Linked DNA regions of Paraglaciecola psychrophila 170. The protein of the gene in region 2 interacts with the protein of the main gene of each other region in a pairwise test. Links are inferred from orthologs where the notes say so. Each region holds a gene or a part of one and is shown on either strand. Other genes may lie near its edges. The genes, in order: C427_RS05760 and def.

Region 1 (10,138 bases), 1.3 Mb from region 2 along the record:
ATGAGCATCGTGGGTGCGAGGTTGACCGTCTATCATTGAAATTTCACCAAACCAATTACCAGGCTGGATCCAAGTCAATACCAGCTCTTTACCTTCAACTGTGAAGTTACTAATACGAATACGCCCGCTAACAACACAATAAAATCCATCCGCCAAGTCATTTTTTTGATGCAATATTTGTTGGTCGTGCAGAACTTTCACCTTACCTTTTTCAAGTAACGTATCCGCTAACGATTCTGGCAAAGAAGCAAACCATGCATTTTGCGAGAGAATTTTTCGAATTTCATTTAATGGCATATAAACTTCTCAATTGTCATTTTGGCGACAGTTTGGATCGTGCTTGATAGCTTATCTTATGTTAATAAATATTCAACTAAGAGCGATACCAATGGCAGCTTCAGTAAAAAAACAAGTCAGTGAACAAGAATGGCAAGCCCGAGTCGATTTAGCTGCAAGTTATCGTGCAGTGGCTATGTTTGGCTGGGATGATTTAGTTTTCACTCATATATCGGCACGTGTACCAGGGCCAGAGCATCATTTTTTAATTAATCCCTATGGTCTGATGTTTGAAGAAGTCACGGCGTCGAGTTTGGTCAAAGTGGACCTGCAAGGTAATAAAGTGATGGATTCGGATTATGAGATTAATCCAGCAGGATTTACGATCCATAGTGCTGTGCATGAAGCCCGTGAAGATGCTCATTGTGTGATGCATTTGCATACCGCAGCAGGTATTGCCGTGTCTGCCACTGCACAAGGATTGTTACCTCTAAGTCAACAATCTCTGTTTGCTCTTTCATCATTGTCTTACCATGACTATGAAGGTGTAGCGCTGAATCCGGATGAAAAGTCACGTTTGGTGGCTGATTTGGGGGACACCCGATTTATGATTTTGCGTAATCATGGTTTGTTAACTTGTGCTGGAACTATTGCCGATGCATTTTTAGGGATGTATTTACTAGAATGTTCATGCCAAATTCAGCTGAAAGCTCAGGCCAGTGGCCAAGAACTGATCCTTATTCCGCCTCAGATATTGGCGGGTATTCAGGCTCAGGCTAAGCAAGTGACACGTTCTGCAGGAGGAGCCTTGGCATGGCCGGGAATATTGCGTAAATTAGACCGAACTAATCCTGGCTACGATCAATAACTTTTGAAGCAACTTACCTTTGAAAACTATCAAAAACATGCTGATTTCAGTGAGTTGTGCGGCCATCGTATCGCTCATTGGCAATCACTTAACTTTGAACGAAATCCTAAACAAGAAACCATCTTGTTTATTCATGGCTTTCCAAGTGCCGCTTGGGATTGGCATTTTCAGTGGAAACATTTAGCCGCGCAATACCGTTTACTGAGTCTAGATTTATTGGGTTTTGGTTTATCTGATAAACCCTCAGAACATCAATATAGTTTGCTTGAGCAAGCCGACATTGTGCAGGCATTACTGAGTAAACAAGGTGTGAAGCAATACCATATTTTGGCCCACGATTATGGTGATTCGGTTGCCCAAGAACTATTAAGTCGCCAAGACGCTATTGATAACGCGGCTAAGATTTTATCTATTTGTTTTTTAAATGGTGGCTTATTTGCTTCTCATCACAGGCCTTTGTTTGCTCAGAAGTTATTGAAAAGTCGATTCGGTGGTTTAGCCAGTCACTTTATGAATAAAGCGAGTTTAGCCAGAGGTTTTAACAAAATATTTGCTGCCGACAGTCAACCTAGTGACTATGAAATAGATATTTTATGGCAACTCATTGAGCACAATAATGGCAAAAAGGTTTTACCCAAGTTATTAAGTTATATAGATGAACGCAACCAGCACGGAAAACGTTGGGTAGAAAGCATGATCAGCACCGTTGTACCTCTATATTTTATCAATGGTGTGCACGACCCCATCTCAGGGCAACATATGCTCGATCATTATATCGACATTATTCCTCATTCAAGAACCACAGCGCTAGATGTGGGGCATTACCCACAGTTGGAAGCGCCAGAAAAAGTATTGTCTTTATATCGTACTTTTTTGACTGAGATAACAAATTGCTTTATTAACACTTAACCCTAATATGCTAGTGAATATGTCTGTTTGGCAATCGGTTGAGGTGTTGAAGCAGTTTATGTTTAAAACGCTTAACATTGACTTTTTGAAGCGTAAAAAGGAGTGGTTTGAAGCTACTACCAAACAAACGTATGCTTTATGATGGCTGCTTGCAGGGCATTACCCAAGTATTCAAGAAGCGAAAGATAGGTTGGCGCTGCTCAATGCTAAGGCAGAAACATCCCAAGCGTTTACCTTTAAAAAGGTGTATCAGGCGCAACAATAAATAATTTAATAACACAGAGTCATGTTTTAAATCATCTACATGGTGGCATAATACCGGCACTTGCAGATACTTATCCTAGATCATCACCATGAAAATATATTACGAAGACAGTATGCCTTATGCGGCAGAGTTTTTTCTGAGCTTGGCGAGTGTGAAGTGTTTTCTCACAAAACGATTAACGCAGAGACGCTGGCCGATGCAGATGTGTTGTTGGTGCGTTCTACCACTAAGGTTAACCAGCAGCTATTAGCTAACAACAAACAACTGCAATTTGTGGCCACCGCCACTGCGGGCACCGATCATATTGATCAAAATTATTTGGCTGACCAGAATATTCCTTTTATCTCGGCTGGCGGTTGTAATGCGGTCGCTGTGGCTGAGTATGTATTAAGTGCCATGTTGGTCATGGGTAAAAGGCTTAACTGGCAATTAGCAGATAAAACAGTGGGCATTGTTGGCGCAGGTCATGTGGGAAGTGCTTTGGCAAGAGTATTGACTGTTTTGGGTATTCGCCATAAGTTATGCGATCCGCCTCTGGCTGATGCTGGTGACGAGCGAGAATTCGTGACAATGAACGATATAATGCAGTGTGACGTGATCACGTTGCATGTACCTTGGGTTAAAGATGGACCTTACCCCACCCAAGACTTATTCAACAAAACTAGATTGGCAGCACTTAGTGACAATCAGCTGTTGATCAATGCATGTCGCGGAGAAGTGATCAACAATCAAGCCGCACTCGAGCTTTTTGAGCAAGGAACGTCACTGAACTTAGTACTCGATGTGTGGGAAAACGAACCTAGTATCAATCTTGACTTAATTCCGCACACCGCCTTGGCTACTGCGCATATCGCCGGCCATACCATAGAAGGCAAAGCTAGAGGGACTGAAATGCTTTATTTGGCCTTGTGCAAACATTTAGGTATTCAAGCTGACAAAAAGTTATCTGACTACTTACCTAGGGCCGAGCTTAATACGATACAAATAAATGATAAACAAGATTTTTGGCAAATATTGCATAAATTAGTTTTAAATGTGTATAACATTGAGACAGATGATCAACACTTTAGAGCAAATATGCACGGCGCTGAGCAGTTTAGATATATCCGAAAACACTATCCTATAAGAAGAGAATTTTCGGCAATAACGCTAAACACTGGAAATTTTGCTGATTCGAAGGCAATCTACGACATTGGATTTTTAGCTGCCAAATAGGTGAGCCAAAAATACAATTTAACCAACAATTTAAAATTTTAGGAGTAATAAAGCCATGTCTCGGGCCTTTGATGTTGCCGTGTTGGGCGCTACTGGATTAGTAGGACAACACATGATCGAAATTCTTGAACAGAGAGATTTCCCGATCAACAAACTTTATCCATTAGCCAGTGCTCGTTCTGCTGGTGGAAAGGTAACTTTCAAAGGGAAAGAAATTACCGTTTTAGACGCGGATGAATTTGATTGGAGCAAGGTACAACTAGGCTTCTTTTCTGCTGGTGGTAGCGTATCAGAAAAGTTCGCACCTATTGCAGCTGATGCGGGATGTGTCGTCATCGATAATACGTCCCAATTTCGCTACGAAGCCGATATTCCATTGGTGGTGCCAGAAGTGAATCCTCAAGCATTAGCTGACTTTCGTAATCGAAACATTATTGCTAATCCGAACTGTTCAACTATTCAAATGATGGTGGCGTTAAAGCCTATTCACGATGCGGTTGGTATTGAGCGGATTAATGTATGCACTTACCAGTCTGTGTCTGGTGGTGGTAAAGCGGCAATTGACGAGTTAGCTCATCAAACTGCGGCGCTGCTAAGTGGCAAAGAAGTGAAAACTGAAGCTTTTAGTCGCCAAATTGCTTTCAACGTTATTCCACAAATTGATGTTTTTATGGATAACGATTACACCAAAGAAGAAATGAAAATGGTGTGGGAAACGAAAAAAATCATGGGTGACGACACTATTTTAGTGAATGCCACGGCTGTACGTGTTCCTGTATTTTACGGTCACGGTGAAGCCATTCACCTTGAAACACGTGCGCCAATTGATGCCGAAGAAGTGAAAGAATTATTAGCCAATGCGCCGGGCATAGTGCTGCACAGGGATAGAGAAAATTTTCCTACCCAAGTTAGTAGCGCTAGCGGTAACGATGATGTACATGTTGGTCGTATCAGAAACGATATCTCTCATCCTAATGGTATTAACCTATGGGTTGTTTCAGACAACGTACGCAAAGGCGCTGCAACTAACAGTGTGCAGATTGCTGAAGTGCTTATCCGCGATTACATGTAAATATATTAGGGCCTGTTGCAGTTTATATGTCTCAGAGATATAAAAAGTATCAGGCCTTTTGAGTATCCTATGTAGGCCCTCATCAATTCTTTCCTATTGCCGATAACTTCTTAAATTAGTATCTTTCCGATCAGCTCGTCATTCTAGATCAAACAGGCCAACTGGTTTATAGTTATGTGAGTATTTATGCGCCGTCTTCAAACTTGGAATACGACTTGCTAGGTAGTATGAATTAAAATGAATAGTTTGTTAAAATCCAATAAAATGGCACTATGTGAAATCACATAACTAGTTAATTTATATAGATAAAAATTTAATTAAGATTCAAGAAATAATGTAAATATGTTGTGCAAAATTGAATGTTGCGGTGCGCTGTGACGTCAATCATAACGAGGATTGGTATTTTGGGGCATAAAGAAATCATATGAATTTGCAAAAAATAGCAGTACATCTTTTAATTGTGCTGAATTTTGTTACCGCTATTCCTGCCGCCTATTCTCAACAGGGGGATTTAAGAGGTCCTAAAAATTTAACGCCTAGGTACTCAGAGCCACAACCTCAACGCCAAACCCAGCCTCAAACTCAAAGAGGCAATCAGTCTGATACTTATGGCCCTGTAGTCTCTTCGGATACGTTATGGCAAATTTCTCAGAATTATCGTCCAAATAACTCGCTTTCTATTTACCAGGTCATGCAAGCTATATACGAGCTTAATCTTGACGCTTTTGAACAACAAAATCTTAATTTTTTGAAAGACGGCTCGATATTAAGAATGCCATCGGAAGCTTATATTTCCAGTTTTAACAACAGTCAAGCCAAACAAAAAGCAGAGCTAGACGCACAGAGCTTAAAGTCGAACACTTCAAGTCAGTCTGCCCAACAAGCAAAAAATACTGCCGCTTTGGATCAAACTCGGGAATTAATAGAAGAAAAATTAGGTGCTATCGACGAGGCACAAAATCGCCAATTTTTGGCCATTCGGAAGCAATTTGCCGAATCGATTAGCACTGTGCAAAGTATTCTGGATAATAATCAACAACTATCTGAAAGATTAAATAAAGTCAATGCCGACATTGATGAAATGCGCAGTGAGGGACAGCAAAAGTCGCTGCAAATGAATCAAATTGGCGAGAGCATTAAAGAGTTATTAGAAAAGTCTCGTCAAGATGATGCGCTAAAAGCTGCTCAAATGGCGAAACAAGAAACGTCTTGGCTAGACAACCCTATTACGCTTATCTTGCTGTTCACATTACCGATTTTATTAGCACTGTCTGCTTTTGCCTATTGGATGATTAAGCGCAACGCCCCTGCGTTTGTTAAGCCTGAAGAAGAGGATTTAGATGATCTTTCTTTGGACCCTATTGCTGCTGAAATGGATAATTTGTCGGATGCACTGAGAGCTGAATTATCGGGAGAAGGTGATGACGAATTAGACGATGATAATTTGTTTGGCGATGACGATTTACTCGATGATGTGTTATCTGGAGAGCTGGAAGAATCGTTAGATGATGCGCTAGGCGATAGTATTGATGATGACCCTGAGATGTTTGATAATCTTGGAGATGATGACCTAGATGAATTACTCGACGAAGAATTTGAAGTTGGCTCTGAAGTTGTTGAGCAAGATGACTTAGATAGTTTATTCGATGAAGACGACGATGATCTGTTAGCAGAAGTACAAGACAGCGATGATAATTCTGACCTTGATGACATGTTAACCGAAGAAGACGAACCAAAAGTCGACGCTGAAGTCGATGACATTGAATATGAAGAGGATGAATCTTTACTTGCACCGGTTACAGATAATGATGAAGCTATAACTGAATCTGCGGTGGATGACGAAGAGCAACCTGAGATTAGTATTGATGACTTACTTGCTGAATCAATAGAAGAAAGTGTTGAAACCCCTTTAATAGATGATTCAGAAGATATCAACGAAGAAGTATTACAGAATCTTGATAAAGAAATAATTTCTCAAAATGAAGAACTGGATAGCGTTACAGGCAGTCTAATTGACGAGTTGGAACAAGTTGAACAAATGCGTTCTATGTTACCTGACGATGACGATGACGATGACGATGAATTATTCGATGTAGAAGAGCCACAGCTTGGTATTCAAAAGTTTGATGGTTTAGCTGAAGAGATAGATGAAGACTTATTGGGTGATGAGTTTGATCAAGAAAATATAGACGATGAAATCGAAGTTGATATATCTGAAGTTCTGCAAGATACACAACAATCCGTTCAAGCTGAAGAGCTAGCTGATACAGCTGAAGAGCTAGCTGATACAGCTGAAGAGATAGTTGAGCCAGAGCCGTCAGTTGAAGCTAAAGAGTTACCTGAGCCAGAACAAGCAGTTGAAGACGAAGAGTTATCTGAGCCTGAACAAGCGGTTGAAGATGAAGAGCTAGCTGATTCAGAACAAGTTGTTGAAGATGAAGAGTTAGCTGAGCCAGAACAATCAGTTGAAGCTGAAGAATTACCTGAGCCAGAGCAAGCTGTTGCAGCTGAAGAGTTAGCTCAGCCTGAACAAGCGGTTGAAGACGAAGAGTTACCTGATCCAGAACAAGCAGTTGACGCTGAAGAGCTAGCTGAGCCAGAACAGGCTGTTGCAGTTGAAGAGTTACCTGAGTCAGAACAAGCGGTTGAAGACGAAGAGTTAGCTGACGACAGCATAGATGAAGACGATGAACTCGACACTGAGTTAAATGAAGACTTCGACATGCCAACCAATAGTGACTCTACATTAGATGAAGATCAGCTAGAAAAAGCCTTAGAAGATTTTGAAAAAGAAGAGTTGGATGAGGTATTAGAAGATCTCACATCAAATGAACCTGCATCTATTAGTTCACTTGATGATTTAGAGTTCTCGGCCGACGATTTTGTTATTAAAAATCAACCTCGTGAGCCACTCTCCTCGACATCTCCAACTCTTGATGAGGGGGAATCGGTTGACGATTTTGATGATAGTGAACTTGATAATGCATTTGATGAAACTATCGATGGATTATCGTTCGAGTCATCACAAAATAGTCGTGATGAATTAGATGATTTACCGGGGTTAGGCGATTGGTTAGATGATGATGTCAAACCTAATCAAAAGCAGACTAATGCTGATGAAGATGATGGGATCATCGAAGAGCTTGAAGGCTCAAGCTTTGATGAAATGCTCGAAACTATTGATTTTGACGACGATTTATCATTAGAAGAAGATGATACTGGGTTTGATATCGCCGCTTTATTGGACGGAACGTTTGAAAGTGAAGACATCGATGAAAGTGAATTAGACACAGAAGACTTTTTAGATGTTGAATCATTACTGAATGAAAGTTTTAGTGCTGAGTCTGATGATGAGATTGATAAAGCATTAGATTTAGATATTCCTCTAGAGCCTTTTGCTAATGAACAAGACAATCTCAATATGATCGATGTTGATGCCGATGATGGTTTGGGTGCAAAGTTAGACTTGGCGCATGCATACATAGAGATAGGTGAAGATGACTCGGCGAAAGAATTATTAGATGAAATTTTGAAAAAAGGCAGTGCAGAACAGATAGCTGAAGTAAAAATCATTCTAAATAAACTGGATTAAAATCGTTAATATGATGGAGTTTATACTTAGGTCATTCCTTAATAAATCTGTCTATTTCGAGGCTGTAACAGATTTTGTGTTTGCTGCTTTTATTTTCATGTTTTAGTCTCGTTAGCACAGCATATTGAGTGATATGAATACAGAATGTTTATGACATATTTCACTAAGCAGTATATTGAATTCCAATGTGGGTATACATGTCAAAATTTATAACCGCTTTCTCAATTGTCTGTACTATTTTCTCTAGCGGTATTTCCTTTTTTGCACAATCCAAACAGCTATCTGTCAATGTGTTGAATGTACAAAACATGTATGTTGTAGACGTTGTGGTTTATCTTACCCCTATAAATGCTAAACCAAGTAATACATCTAAAAACATCGCGATAATGGACCTAATAAATACGTAATTTTTACCACATATATTAGTCATTCAAAAAGATACTCAAGTGGATTTCCCCAATTCTGACTCGATCAAACATCACGTATATTCTTTCTCAAAGGCTAAAACCTTTGAATTACAACTATATAAGAAACTTAATGCTGAGCCTTTACTTTTTTCAACGCAAGGTTCAGTTGAGTTAGGCTGTAACATTCATGATTGGATGCTTGGGTATATTTTTGTTGTTGATACCCCTTATGTTGGTAAAACTGATATGCAAGGCAATCTGACTCTTGAGCTGCCTGATGGCGAATATCAATTAGATGTTTGGCATCCTAGAATACAAGAAGAAGTTTCTCCTTATCCAGACAGCTGACTTTATCGGAAGAGTCTGAGATTAACGTTACATTTGAGTCACCTCTATTACCTGATGCCAATCAACACGAAGATATGTCAGAAGAATTTTCTGATTATGAATAAAACGTTTATGTGGAAAGATGCGTTTCCTCCAAAGATGTTAAGTTTGCTTTTTTTGAGCCTTTTTATAGTGAGTGTTAATGCTTTAGCCGTCGAAGTTAAAGGGCTGGTACAACTCAATTATGTCAAATCAGATCAACAATCCTCTCGGTTTGAAAGCGATACCGGGATACTTGCTTATTCTGAAGACGGTTTAAATGTGCAACAGGCTTTTGCAGAGTTGTCAGACAACTTTGCAAGTGGTCTGAGTTATGCTGTAGTCGCGAATTATTATCAGTTGGGTGAGCAAAATGTAGGCATATCTCAAGCTCAAATTAGTTACAAACCATTAAGCATTAATAAGTTGCGGTGGCGTGCAAGAATTGGCTTTTTTTATCCTAAATTATCTTTGGAAAATGTGGATCTAGGTTGGTTGTCACCTTTCACTTACACCCAGTCAGCACTGAATAGTTGGGTCGGGGAGGAGCTTCGTACTGCCGGATTAGAATTGACACTATACAGCCCCGGTCGTGCTCGTAATAGTCCCATTTCGTGGGAATTTCATGGCTCACTGTTTAAAGCAAATGACCCTTTAGGCACATTAATGTGTTGGCGTGGTTTTGCTATGCACGATAGGCAAAGTTTAAATAATGACCGCGTCCCTTTTGCTCCTTATCCCAGTGTTATTGGCGAAGATCGTATTTTTCACCCTAATTACGTTGAGCCATATCATGAGCTAGATGGAAATATAGGTTTTTATCTAGGTACACATATTAAATATTATAAACAATCCACCTTGCGTTATTACTATTATGATAATCAAGCTGATCCATTAGCCGTTAGTGAGGAACGGCTATACGCTTGGCGAACTAAATTTCATTCCTTGGCCTTACAACATGAATTTAATGGCAATACCCGTGTTCTGGGTCAATGGCTGTCAGGCAGTTCAGTAATGGGCGACCGCTTTGTATATATTGATTTTGATTCTTGGTATGCAATGCTGAGTCATAGACATAATGCACATAGGTTCAGCTTACGTTTTGACAAGTTTAAAGTAAGGGAAGATGATGTTTTTCCATGGGATCTCAATAAAAGTGATGGCCATG
Region 2 (10,351 bases):
GTAATACAAATTGTTAGCCAAAGAAGAATGCACTGGGTTGAAATAGTTTCTCTACGTGACTAACAAACTTCTTATCAACTAGAAAAAGAATAACGTGATCATTAGCTTCAATTTTTGTGTCACCGTGGGCAATGATGACTTCTTCACTACGGACTATTGCACCTATGGTGGTGCCTGGAGGAAGTTTTATTTCGCGGATTTCTCGTCCAACTACCTTGGAAGTGTTTCTATCTCCATGGGCGATAGCTTCAATGGCTTCTGCTGCACCTCTTCTTAAAGAGTAGACGTTTACAATATCCCCTCGTCTAATATGGGTTAAGAGTGCAGATATGGTGGCTTGTTGTGGAGAAAAAGCGATATCAATTTCTCCACCCTGTACTAAATCTACGTAGGCTCCGCGTTGGATCAGAACCATGGCTTTTTGAGCGCCAAGTCGCTTGGCTAACATGGCTGACATAATGTTGGCTTCGTCATCGTTGGTCACAGCGATAAAAGCGTCAACCTGCTCAACATTTTCTTCAGTCAATAACTCATGATCTGAGGCATCACCAGCAAACACAATGGTTTTATCTAAATGCGCAGAGAGATATTTAGCTCTCTCAGGGTTGAACTCAATTAATTTTACATTGTGATTGTGCTCTAGCATCTTGGCTAGACCGGCTCCTATTAACCCTCCCCCTGCAATCATGATCCGTTTGTAACTTGATTCTAGTTTTTGTAGCTCGCTCATGACCGCACGAATGTTTTTTGTAGCCGCTATAAAAAACACTTCGTCATCAGCTTCAATAATAGTTGTGCCAAGCGGGCGGATTGGTTTACCTCTGCGGTATATAGCAGCCACTCTCGTTTCAACATTAGGGATATGTTCTTTTAGAGTAGAAAGTGCATGACCTACCAATAAACCACCGTAATAAGCTTTAACCGCTACGAGGCTAGCTTTACCATCGGCAAATTCAACTACTTGTAATGCACCTGGATAATCTATCAGGCGTTTTATGGCCTTTGTCACTAATTGTTCTGGAGCAATAAGGTGATCGACTGGAACGTCTTGATGCTTAAAAAGTTGTTCTTGGTAAATAATGTACTGTTCTGAACGAACACGAGCAATTTTAGTCGGCGTTTTAAACAAACTATAAGCAACCTGACAAGCCATCATGTTGCTTTCATCACTGTTGGTTACCGCAATAAGCATGTCGGCATCCTCTGCTCCTGCTTTTTTGAGAACATCTGGATGTGAACCCATGCCGGCCACAACCTGTAAATCTAGCCTGTCTTGCAGGTGTCTTAAAGTATCTGGGTTTGAATCTATGACAGTGATTTCATTTTTTTCACCAACCAAATTTTCAGCCAAAGTGGCACCAACTTGGCCAGCACCAAGGATAATTATCTTCATTCGTGGTATTTAAGCCTTATTATTATTACTGTGATTTTAGCAGTCTGGCATAGTAGAAACCATCCATTTGTTGATCTCCCGGTAAAATCTGTTTGCCGGGGTTTTCCACCGAATCGTTGTAAAAAGTATCATCTAACAATGCATTAGTATTTCGAGATAAAAAGTCACGTATTTGTAAATAGTTTTCTTCGGGTAAAACAGAGCAAGTAACATAAAGCATCATTCCGCCGGGTTTAATGAGCGGCCAAATAGCATCTAATATTTTCTTCTGCAGGCTCACCAATACATCTATATCTTTGGCTTTTCGTAACCATTTAATATCAGGATGGCGGCGAACAATACCAGTAGCAGAACAAGGAGCGTCAAGTAACACCCGATCAAATAGTTGCCCATCCCACCAATTTTCAGGCGTGCTTGCGTCACCTACTATAATCTCAGCGTTGTGACCTAACCTGACCAAGTTCTCTTCTATTCTAATAGCGCGTTTTTTATCTATTTCTAAAGCCACTGTTTTTGCTAAGTTGGGTTGGAATTCAATTATATGACATGTTTTACCCCCCGGAGCCGCGCAACAATCTAGGATAGTTTCTGCTTGTTCTGGCTTAAGATAATGGGCTGCAAGTTGCGCAGCACCATCTTGTACAGCAAACCATCCTAAATCAAAACCGGGTAAGCTAGTGACGTCATAACCCTTTGATAATACCAAGGCTTCTGGATGTTCGGATGAAACTGTATATTCTATACATGCTTTTTCAAGTTCTTCAGAAAAATGTGCATGGGATATTTTGCGAGTGTTAACTCTAAGCCAGATTGGCGCCTTTACTTGCATGTTCGCCGCTAATTCAGCAAAGCCATTTTTATATTCGGCCTCGAGTTTTTTGTACAGCCATTTAGGTAACCCTGACGCTATTTGTTTACTTGGAGCTTCTTGCTTAGATATTTCTTCTCTAATAAATGTTCGCAATATGGCATTCACTAAACCTTTCATGGCGTGTGTATTGAGCGGCTGACATGCCGCAACTGTTTCAGACACAGCCGCATGTTGACTGACTCGGCTAAAAGCTAACTGATAAAATCCCAACATAATCAATTGCTCTACAATTTTGAAGCGATTCTTTAAAGGTTTATCAAGAAGCTGTCTAAGCCAAAATTGCAAAATAGGTAAATTTCGTAAAACACCATAGACCATCTCTTGCAGCCACGCTTTGTCTTGTTCCTTATGTGGTAATTGCGCAGCAGGTAAACATTCCCTCGCGGATTGTCCTTCTTCTAATATCTGGTGTAATACTTTAGCCGCATCAGCACGTAAATTAAAATGATTGTAATGGGAGCCTTTTGACTGCGTATTCATAAAAAACATTTCATATTAGTGAAACACCTACTGCAAACCAATCTGCTCTGCCGTTCAGCACATCGGCGGCTGGCATTGGTTTTTTGCCGGGAAGTTGTAACGTTGTCAACAATAAACTCTGATTACCCGTGGTCACTAAAATGCCTTTTTTATCTGCGTGAATAATTTGGCCAGCTGGGATATCAGGATTTTCGTTTTTAACAACATCAGACGAATATACTTTTATATTGGAGTCGTTAATCGAGAAAAAAGCGACTGGCCATGGATTAAATGCACGAATGTTTCTTTCAAGTTGTTCTGCAGGTAAATCCCAATTAATTTTGGCCTCTTCTTTTGATAATTTTTTTGCGTAAGTGGCCAGCTCATTATCTTGGATCTGAGGTTGTAATTTAGTTAGTGCGTTCAATGTTTCAATTAACGCCTTAGGACCAATCTCAGCTAATTTTTGATATAAGCTGTCACTGGTATCTTGTTTGGTAATGGCAAGTGACTGCTTGAACAACATAGCGCCTGTATCGAGGCCCTCATCCATTTGCATAATTGTCACACCGGTTTCGCTGTCACCCGCCCAAATTGAACGTTGAATTGGCGCAGCTCCTCGCCATTTTGGTAATAAAGAACCGTGCACGTTGAGACAACCCAGTTTTGGAGTTCCTAAAATAGAACTTGGTAAGATCAATCCATATGCGACCACTATCATGATATCTGCTTGTAATTCAGCTAAATCAAGTTGTGCCTCTTCTGTTTTCAACGATTGAGGTTGAAATATAGGGATTGAATATTTAAGAGCCAATTTTTTTACTGAGCTGGCCTGTAACTTTTTACCTCGACCAGCTGGGCGGTCTGGTTGACTGTATACCGCAATAACATCATGTTCAGAGTCTATCAGTGCTTGTAAATGTAATGCTGCAAACTCTGGTGTTCCAGCAAATACTATTTTTAACGGGTTATTCAATTGTATTTTAGCCTTTTGTCGCAAGTCGGGCTTCTTTTTCTAACTTGGTTTTAATCCTCTGGCGTTTAAGCGGGGATAAATAATCCACAAATAATTTGCCTTTTAGATGATCCAATTCATGCTGAATACAGATGGCTAATAAGCCATCTGCTTCTAAAGTGAAATGTTCGCCTGTTTTATCAAGAGCAGAAACAGTGATTTTTTCAGCTCTTTCTACTTGCGCATAATTATTCGGCACAGATAAACAACCTTCTTCGCTGATGGTTTTACCTTCTTTTTGGGTGATTTCAGGATTGATGAAAACCATAGGTGCATCTTGATTTTCCGATACATCCATCACTACCAATTGCTTATGAACGTCGACTTGAGTCGCAGCTAAGCCGATACCGTTTTCATCACGCATGGTGTCGAACATATCAGCGATTATTGCGGTTATGGATTTATCAACTTTTTCTATTTTTTTTGCTACCGTGCGCAACCTCTCATCAGGAAAGCGCAATACATCTAATATTGCCATTGTATTATTCAACTATAATGAGTTTCGGACTCAGGAACTAATGTAACCAATAGTAACTTTACGCTACAGTGAGAGAGTTACTATTGGCCTGTGTATTATATAGTATACGATCAAATAGAATTGACTATTTAATACGGTTTTACCTAAGCTATTCTAACGTAAATCGATCCAAAACATAATAGTCACTGCATCAAGGTGTATATAAGAATGACGAGCAAAAAATTAATTAGGTTGCTGATGCTGTTGGTGCTCATGCCATTATATGTTTTAGCAGACAGCATTTTAGTAAAAGAAACCGCTCCCGAAGTTTATGTAGTAAAAAAAGGTGATACGTTGTGGGATATATCCAATATGTATTTGGATATGCCTTGGCAATGGCCACAGCTGTGGCGCACCAACGTACATATAACCAACCCTCATCTTATTTACCCCGGTGATGAGTTACGCTTAGTTAAAAATGAAAAGGGTGAAACTGTTCTAGAGGTAGCCAGAGATTCAGTAAAACCTGAAATTAAGCTTTCTCCTGAAGGGGCTAAATCGTTTAAAACGCCTGAGGCTATCACCGCACTGCCGTGGTCAGTCATTAAGCCTTATATAGAAAACGAGATGATTATGTCGCAACAATCTTATGATCGTTATCCTTATGTATTGGGCGACCATGAAGGGGCCGTGCGCTTTGCTACTGACAACTTAGTACTTGGAAAAGCCTCTCGGCGTAGTAAAGAGAACTTAAACATTGTCCGGAAGCAAAATGAGCTTTACGACATGGACGGCAATTTTATCGGTTTACAGATTCGTCATTTAGCTAATGCTAAGTTAATGGATGCTGACCTAGGTAACCAAAATCTAATTAAGATATTAGAAGCTAAATTAGAGGTTAAGCGAGGTGATAAGATCATTCCTGCTGTTGCAACCGAACTACAAGAAATATTGCTCACTGCCGCGACAAATCAAACTGGCTATATTATTGATGACTTAGAGCAACATAACTTGTTGGGCAAATATAATGTGGTGGTGCTGGATCTTGGGGCTGATCAAGTTTCTGCTGGGACCATCATGGGCATATACAGTCAAGGACCAAGAATTATTGACAGTAAGCAACCCAAATATGAGGGCGAGACTGACATGATCCGTAGTGCTTTTAATCAAGGAGATGAAATTTCTCAGCCCGCTATAAAGGTTGGCGAGGTTATTGTATTTAAAGCTTTTGATGTAGCAAGTTATGCACTTATTACTAAATCAGCTAAAGTTATAAAAAGAGGAATGATAGTAGCAAAGCCTTAGAATTAGCTGTGGGCTAACTACCTAGAGAAAAAATATGCAACAGGATGTTGATTTAGAAGGTAGTGAAAGGGGCGAGCTGGGAAATTGGTTGAAGTTGACTCAAGTTCCCAATTTTTCAGTCGGAAGCTTGAAAAAATTAAAACAAAAGTTTGCTGTGGGGTTATCGGATTTATTTAATTCATCAAAAGGGCAGTTAGAGGCGCTAGGTTTTAATCCCCAACAAGTTGCAGCAATTTTATATCCTAATATGCATATCGTAAACGTTAGCTTGCATTGGCTCAATATTACTAACAACCGTTTTCTACTGCATTTCGATCATCCTAATTATCCAACGTTGCTCAAACAGATTTCTAGTCCACCACCAATATTATACGGTTATGGCAATCCAAAGCATTTAAATAACCATCAGATTGCGATGGTTGGGAGTAGAGCTCCGAGCCCACAGGGAAAGGAAAACGCCACACTTTTTGGTAGGCGGTTAAGCGAATGCGGCTGGACAGTTACCAGTGGTTTAGCCCTTGGCATTGACGGGTTGTCCCATCAAGGTGCTGTTTTAGGAGGTTTTACAACGATAGCTGTTCTAGGTACGGCTATTGATAAAATGTATCCTCGACGTCATATAGTGTTAGCTGAGCAGATTTTGCAAAATGATGGTGTGATTATTTCTGAGTTTGCACCTAACACGCCTGGACGACCAGAATACTTTCCAAGACGAAATCGTATTATTAGTGGTATATCTGGTGGGACTTTAATCGTTGAAGCGGCAATTAAGAGTGGCTCGTTAATTACTGCAAGATGTGCTTTAGAGCAAAATAGAGAAGTATTTGCGCTACCGGGAAATATTCACAACCCCATGACTGCAGGATGTCATTATTTAATACAACAGGGGGCAAAGCTGGTGACATGTGTAAACGATATTAATGAAGAGTTTCAAAATCTTATTTTATCTACTTCAGGTATAAAAGCAGAAAAACTGGAAAAAAACATGTCACAAAGCTTGGCTTCAGACAATTTGTTAGATAGTGTAGATTTTGAAGTAACGCCAGTAGATATAGTGGCTCAGCGTAGCGGCATAGAAGTAGCGGATGTAATGTCACAATTATTAGAATATGAATTGCGCGGCCTAGTGACCTCTATTCCCGGCGGTTACATTAAATTGGGGAAAAAATAGATGTTCGATATCCTCATGTACTTATTTGAAAACTTTATTCATAACGAAACTGAAATACGGGTCGATCAAGACGAGTTGACGGATGAACTAGTCAGAGCCGGTTTTCATCATGATGAGATATATAAAGCGCTATCTTGGTTAGAAAAACTTGCTGCATTGCAAGAAACAGATATAAAACCCTATTTAGCTAAAGGTCCTAATTCCTTTGTTACCCGTGTTTACACACAAGACGAAGAAATGCGCTTGGATGTAGAGTGTCGTGGTTTTCTAATGTTCCTCGAACAAATCAATGTATTAGATTCATTTACCCGAGAAATGGTGATTGATAGAGTGATGGAGATTGACTCCAAAGAATTTTGTCTAGAGGACATGAAATGGGTCGTGTTGATGGTGCTGTTTAATGTACCAGGTAAAGAAAATGCTTACGCTCAGATGGAAGATTTGTTATTTGAAGAGCCGGAAGGTCCACTTCACTAATTGTTTCTTATCTATAAACAATAAGAGTGATTTAATAAATGTCTAAGATTGATCACTCTCTGTTTTCAGCTAACGCGTCTGAGCAAGTTTTCGGGCCTTGTCCCAAGTGCAATGCCAAATTAAATATCAGAAGAGGTAAGTCTGGCGCTTTTATTGGTTGCAGCCATTATCCAGAATGTGACTTTTCAAAGCCATTACACGAATATGAAAATGCAGAAATCAAAAAGATTGAGGGATCTGTATGTCCGTTATGCCAATCTCAGTTAGTGATTAAAAAAGGGCGGTTTGGGTTGTTTATTGGTTGCAGTGACTTTCCTGATTGTGAGTATATTGAGTCAAACTCTAATAGTGAGGTAACTCAATTAAACTGTCCCTCGTGCAAAAAAGGACATATTACTAAGCGGGCAAATAAGTTTGGCAAGTCATTTTATGCATGTGATAATTATCCTAAATGTAAGTATCTATTGAATTTTCCGCCTGTTGATTACCCATGTCCAGAATGCTACTGGCCGATCATGCAAGAGAAAAAAAGTGGTACTGAAGTTGAACTGTTATGTCCACAAAAAAAATGTCAATGTAAAATTCCTAAACCTCAATAACGCACGATAAATGTCTTTTTTGTGTTGCACTTTGAATTATATACTTGAGTTAAAATAGACTTATTTAGGATTAAATGAAACTGCTATCAATAATTGAAGATGCAGAGCTTATCATTCAAACTTTGCAGCAAGGGGCGTTGATTGCTTACCCAACTGAAGCTGTATTTGGACTTGGATGTGATCCAGATAATGAAGCTGCTGTGCATAGGCTACTGGCTCTGAAACAACGTCCTGTTGATAAAGGTTTGATCCTAGTCGCTAAAACTTATTCACAGTTATTACCTTATATCGATGATTCAAAGATTCCAATGCATAAACGCACTGAAATTTTTTCAAGCTGGCCTGGTCCAGTGACATGGTTATTACCCGCTGCTAAACAAACACCTAAATGGATTACCGGTGATAGTGATTTAATTGCAGTTCGGGTATGCCAACACCTTGTTGTAAGTCAATTATGTGAGTTATTTGGCAAGCCTTTGATATCCACCAGTGCTAATGTATCTGGAGTAAAACCTGCGGTAAACACTGAACAATTATATCAACAATTCGATAAGACCTTATTACTAGTAGACGGTGCGTTAGGTGGGGCAAATAAACCCAGCCGAATTCGTCATGGGATTTCTGGTCAAACCATAAGAGACAATTAGTTAGATGACAGCCGATTTATTACCAGATATAGAAAAAGTAAAGCAATACTTACTCAAGCTACAAGACAATATTTGTCAAACTTTAGAGTTGGTAGATGGCAAAGGAAGTTTTGTCGAAGACAATTGGCAGCGAGAACTGGGTGGAGGCGGTCGCAGTCGAGTGTTAACCGGCGGTAAATTTATTGAACAAGGCGGTGTTAACTTCTCCCATGTTTTTGGAGGAAAATTACCTGCATCAGCTACCGCTGCTAGGCCTGAGCTTGAGGGCAGAAGCTTTCAAGCCGTGGGTGTGTCTTTAGTTATCCATCCTCATAATCCTTTTGTACCCACAACTCATGCTAATGTACGTTTTTTTATTGCCGAAAAGCTCGGCGAAGAACCAGTGTGGTGGTTTGGTGGAGGTTTTGACCTCACACCTTTTTACCCATTTCATGAAGATATTGTGCACTGGCATACAGTTGCTAATAAACTTTGCCAGCCTTTCGGTGACAATGTATATTCAGAATACAAAAAGTGGTGTGATGATTACTTTTATTTAAAACATCGAGATGAGACACGTGGAGTAGGTGGCCTATTTTTTGATGATTTGAATAAACATGGGTTTGAAAAAAGTTTCAAATTTATGCAGGCAGTAGGTAATGGATTTTTAGATGCTTATGTACCTATTGTGGAAAAGCGTAAAGACATAACTTTTGGTAAAAAAGAGCGTGATTTTCAACTTTATAGGCGAGGTCGCTACGTAGAATTCAACCTAGTATACGACCGAGGCACATTATTTGGATTACAAACGGGTGGGCGTACCGAGTCAATATTGATGTCTATGCCACCACTGGTTCGTTGGGAATATTGTTACGAGCCTGAGCCAGAAAGCAAAGAAGCAGATTTGTATGCTAATTATCTACAACCAAGGGAATGGTTATAGTGTCTAGATATACCGTATTTGGCAATCCAATAGCGCAAAGTAAATCACCTTTAATTCATCATATGTTTGCGCAACAGGCTGGCTTAGAAATCACATATGAGCGTACTTTAGCAACAGAACAAGATTTTATTTCATCACTGTCTACTTTTTTTGTAGATGCAGATGCACAAGGTTGCAATGTGACTTCTCCATTTAAAGAGCAAGTTGCAAGGTGGGTAAACGAGTTGTCTGCAGGTGCTAAGATTGCTGGAGCGGTAAATACAGTTATTAAAAAAGAGGACGGTACTTTTTTAGGCGATACAACGGACGGTAAAGGTTTAGTACAAGATCTTCTGCGCTTAAACGTACAGATTAAAGGTGCTCGTATCTTGTTGTTAGGTGCTGGTGGTGCAGCGAGAGGAGTATTACAATCAATATTGGCCTTGGAGCCAAAATTATTGATGGTTGCTAACCGAACACAAGCAAAAGCTAAGCAGTTAGCTTTATTGCTACCTCAAGATAACTTTGTAGGCATAGACCTCAATCAGTTAAATGAAGTTCAGCAACCTTTTGACCTAATTATTAATTCTACATCTGCTAGTTTGTCTGGAGAGTTGCCTTCTATTCCAGATTCTGTAATTAGTAGCGGTGCTTGTATATATGATATGAGCTATGCAGATAAGCCAACTGTATTTCTTCAACACGCGCAAAAATTAGGAGTGTTAAACACTTTTGATGGATTGGGTATGTTGGTAGGGCAGGCCGCAGAAAGTTTCTATTTATGGACGGGTTACCGACCTGATGTATTACCTGTCATTCAGAAACTAAGAAGTACTTTATGAATCAGACCGTTCAAGTTTTAGATGGTTGTACATATATAAGTTCAAGGGAGGCAATTAAAATAGATATTATGGAGGCAGGTCAGATATTGACTTGTTATATATGTGGATTGAATAAAGAAGGATTAACTTTACTTTACAAAACTAAGCAGTTTGAAATTGAAGAAATTATTGAACGCGAACTTGAACAGGGTAAATTAAATTCAGACGGTGAAAT

Evidence for each region.
Region 1: the proteins of def (region 2) and C427_RS05760 interact in binary tests that used the Escherichia coli proteins (3 or more experiments, as listed by UniProt). The link is inferred for Paraglaciecola psychrophila 170 from one-to-one orthologs.

Annotation. Positions count from the first base shown.
Region 1 is NC_020514.1:1,325,789-1,335,926, forward strand. What follows is about bases 2,811-5,596. They hold C427_RS05760 (aspartate-semialdehyde dehydrogenase), read left to right. Parts: upstream 2,811-3,588; coding sequence 3,589-4,605; downstream 4,606-5,596. Other genes in these bases: C427_RS05765 (FimV/HubP family polar landmark protein), read left to right, coding at 5,030-5,596. Also shown: C427_RS05740 (Crp/Fnr family transcriptional regulator), read right to left, coding at 1-297; C427_RS05745 (class II aldolase/adducin family protein), read left to right, coding at 389-1,144; C427_RS05750 (alpha/beta fold hydrolase), read left to right, coding at 1,148-2,053; more of C427_RS05765, read left to right, coding at 5,597-8,197; C427_RS25805 (hypothetical protein), read left to right, coding at 8,395-8,604; C427_RS05770 (cupredoxin domain-containing protein), read left to right, coding at 8,644-8,952; C427_RS05775 (OprD family porin), read left to right, coding at 9,049-10,138; C427_RS26260 (hypothetical protein), read left to right, coding at 10,136-10,138.
Region 2 is NC_020514.1:19,955-30,305, forward strand. The notes cover bases 2,462-5,460. They hold def (peptide deformylase), read right to left. Parts: upstream 4,217-5,460; coding sequence 3,707-4,216; downstream 2,462-3,706. Other genes in these bases: rsmB (16S rRNA (cytosine(967)-C(5))-methyltransferase RsmB), read right to left, coding at 2,462-2,744; fmt (methionyl-tRNA formyltransferase), read right to left, coding at 2,755-3,699; C427_RS00100 (LysM peptidoglycan-binding domain-containing protein), read left to right, coding at 4,424-5,460. In the rest of the region: Trk system potassium transporter TrkA, read right to left, coding at 14-1,393; more of rsmB, read right to left, coding at 1,419-2,461; more of C427_RS00100, read left to right, coding at 5,461-5,500; DNA-processing protein DprA, read left to right, coding at 5,535-6,671; C427_RS00110 (DUF494 family protein), read left to right, coding at 6,672-7,148; C427_RS00115 (DNA topoisomerase family protein), read left to right, coding at 7,187-7,747; C427_RS00120 (Sua5/YciO/YrdC/YwlC family protein), read left to right, coding at 7,822-8,394; hemF (oxygen-dependent coproporphyrinogen oxidase), read left to right, coding at 8,399-9,316; aroE (shikimate dehydrogenase), read left to right, coding at 9,307-10,137; C427_RS00135 (hypothetical protein), read left to right, coding at 10,134-10,351. UniProt on the Escherichia coli protein: Removes the formyl group from the N-terminal Met of newly synthesized proteins. Requires at least a dipeptide for an efficient rate of reaction. N-terminal L-methionine is a prerequisite for activity but the enzyme has broad specificity at other positions.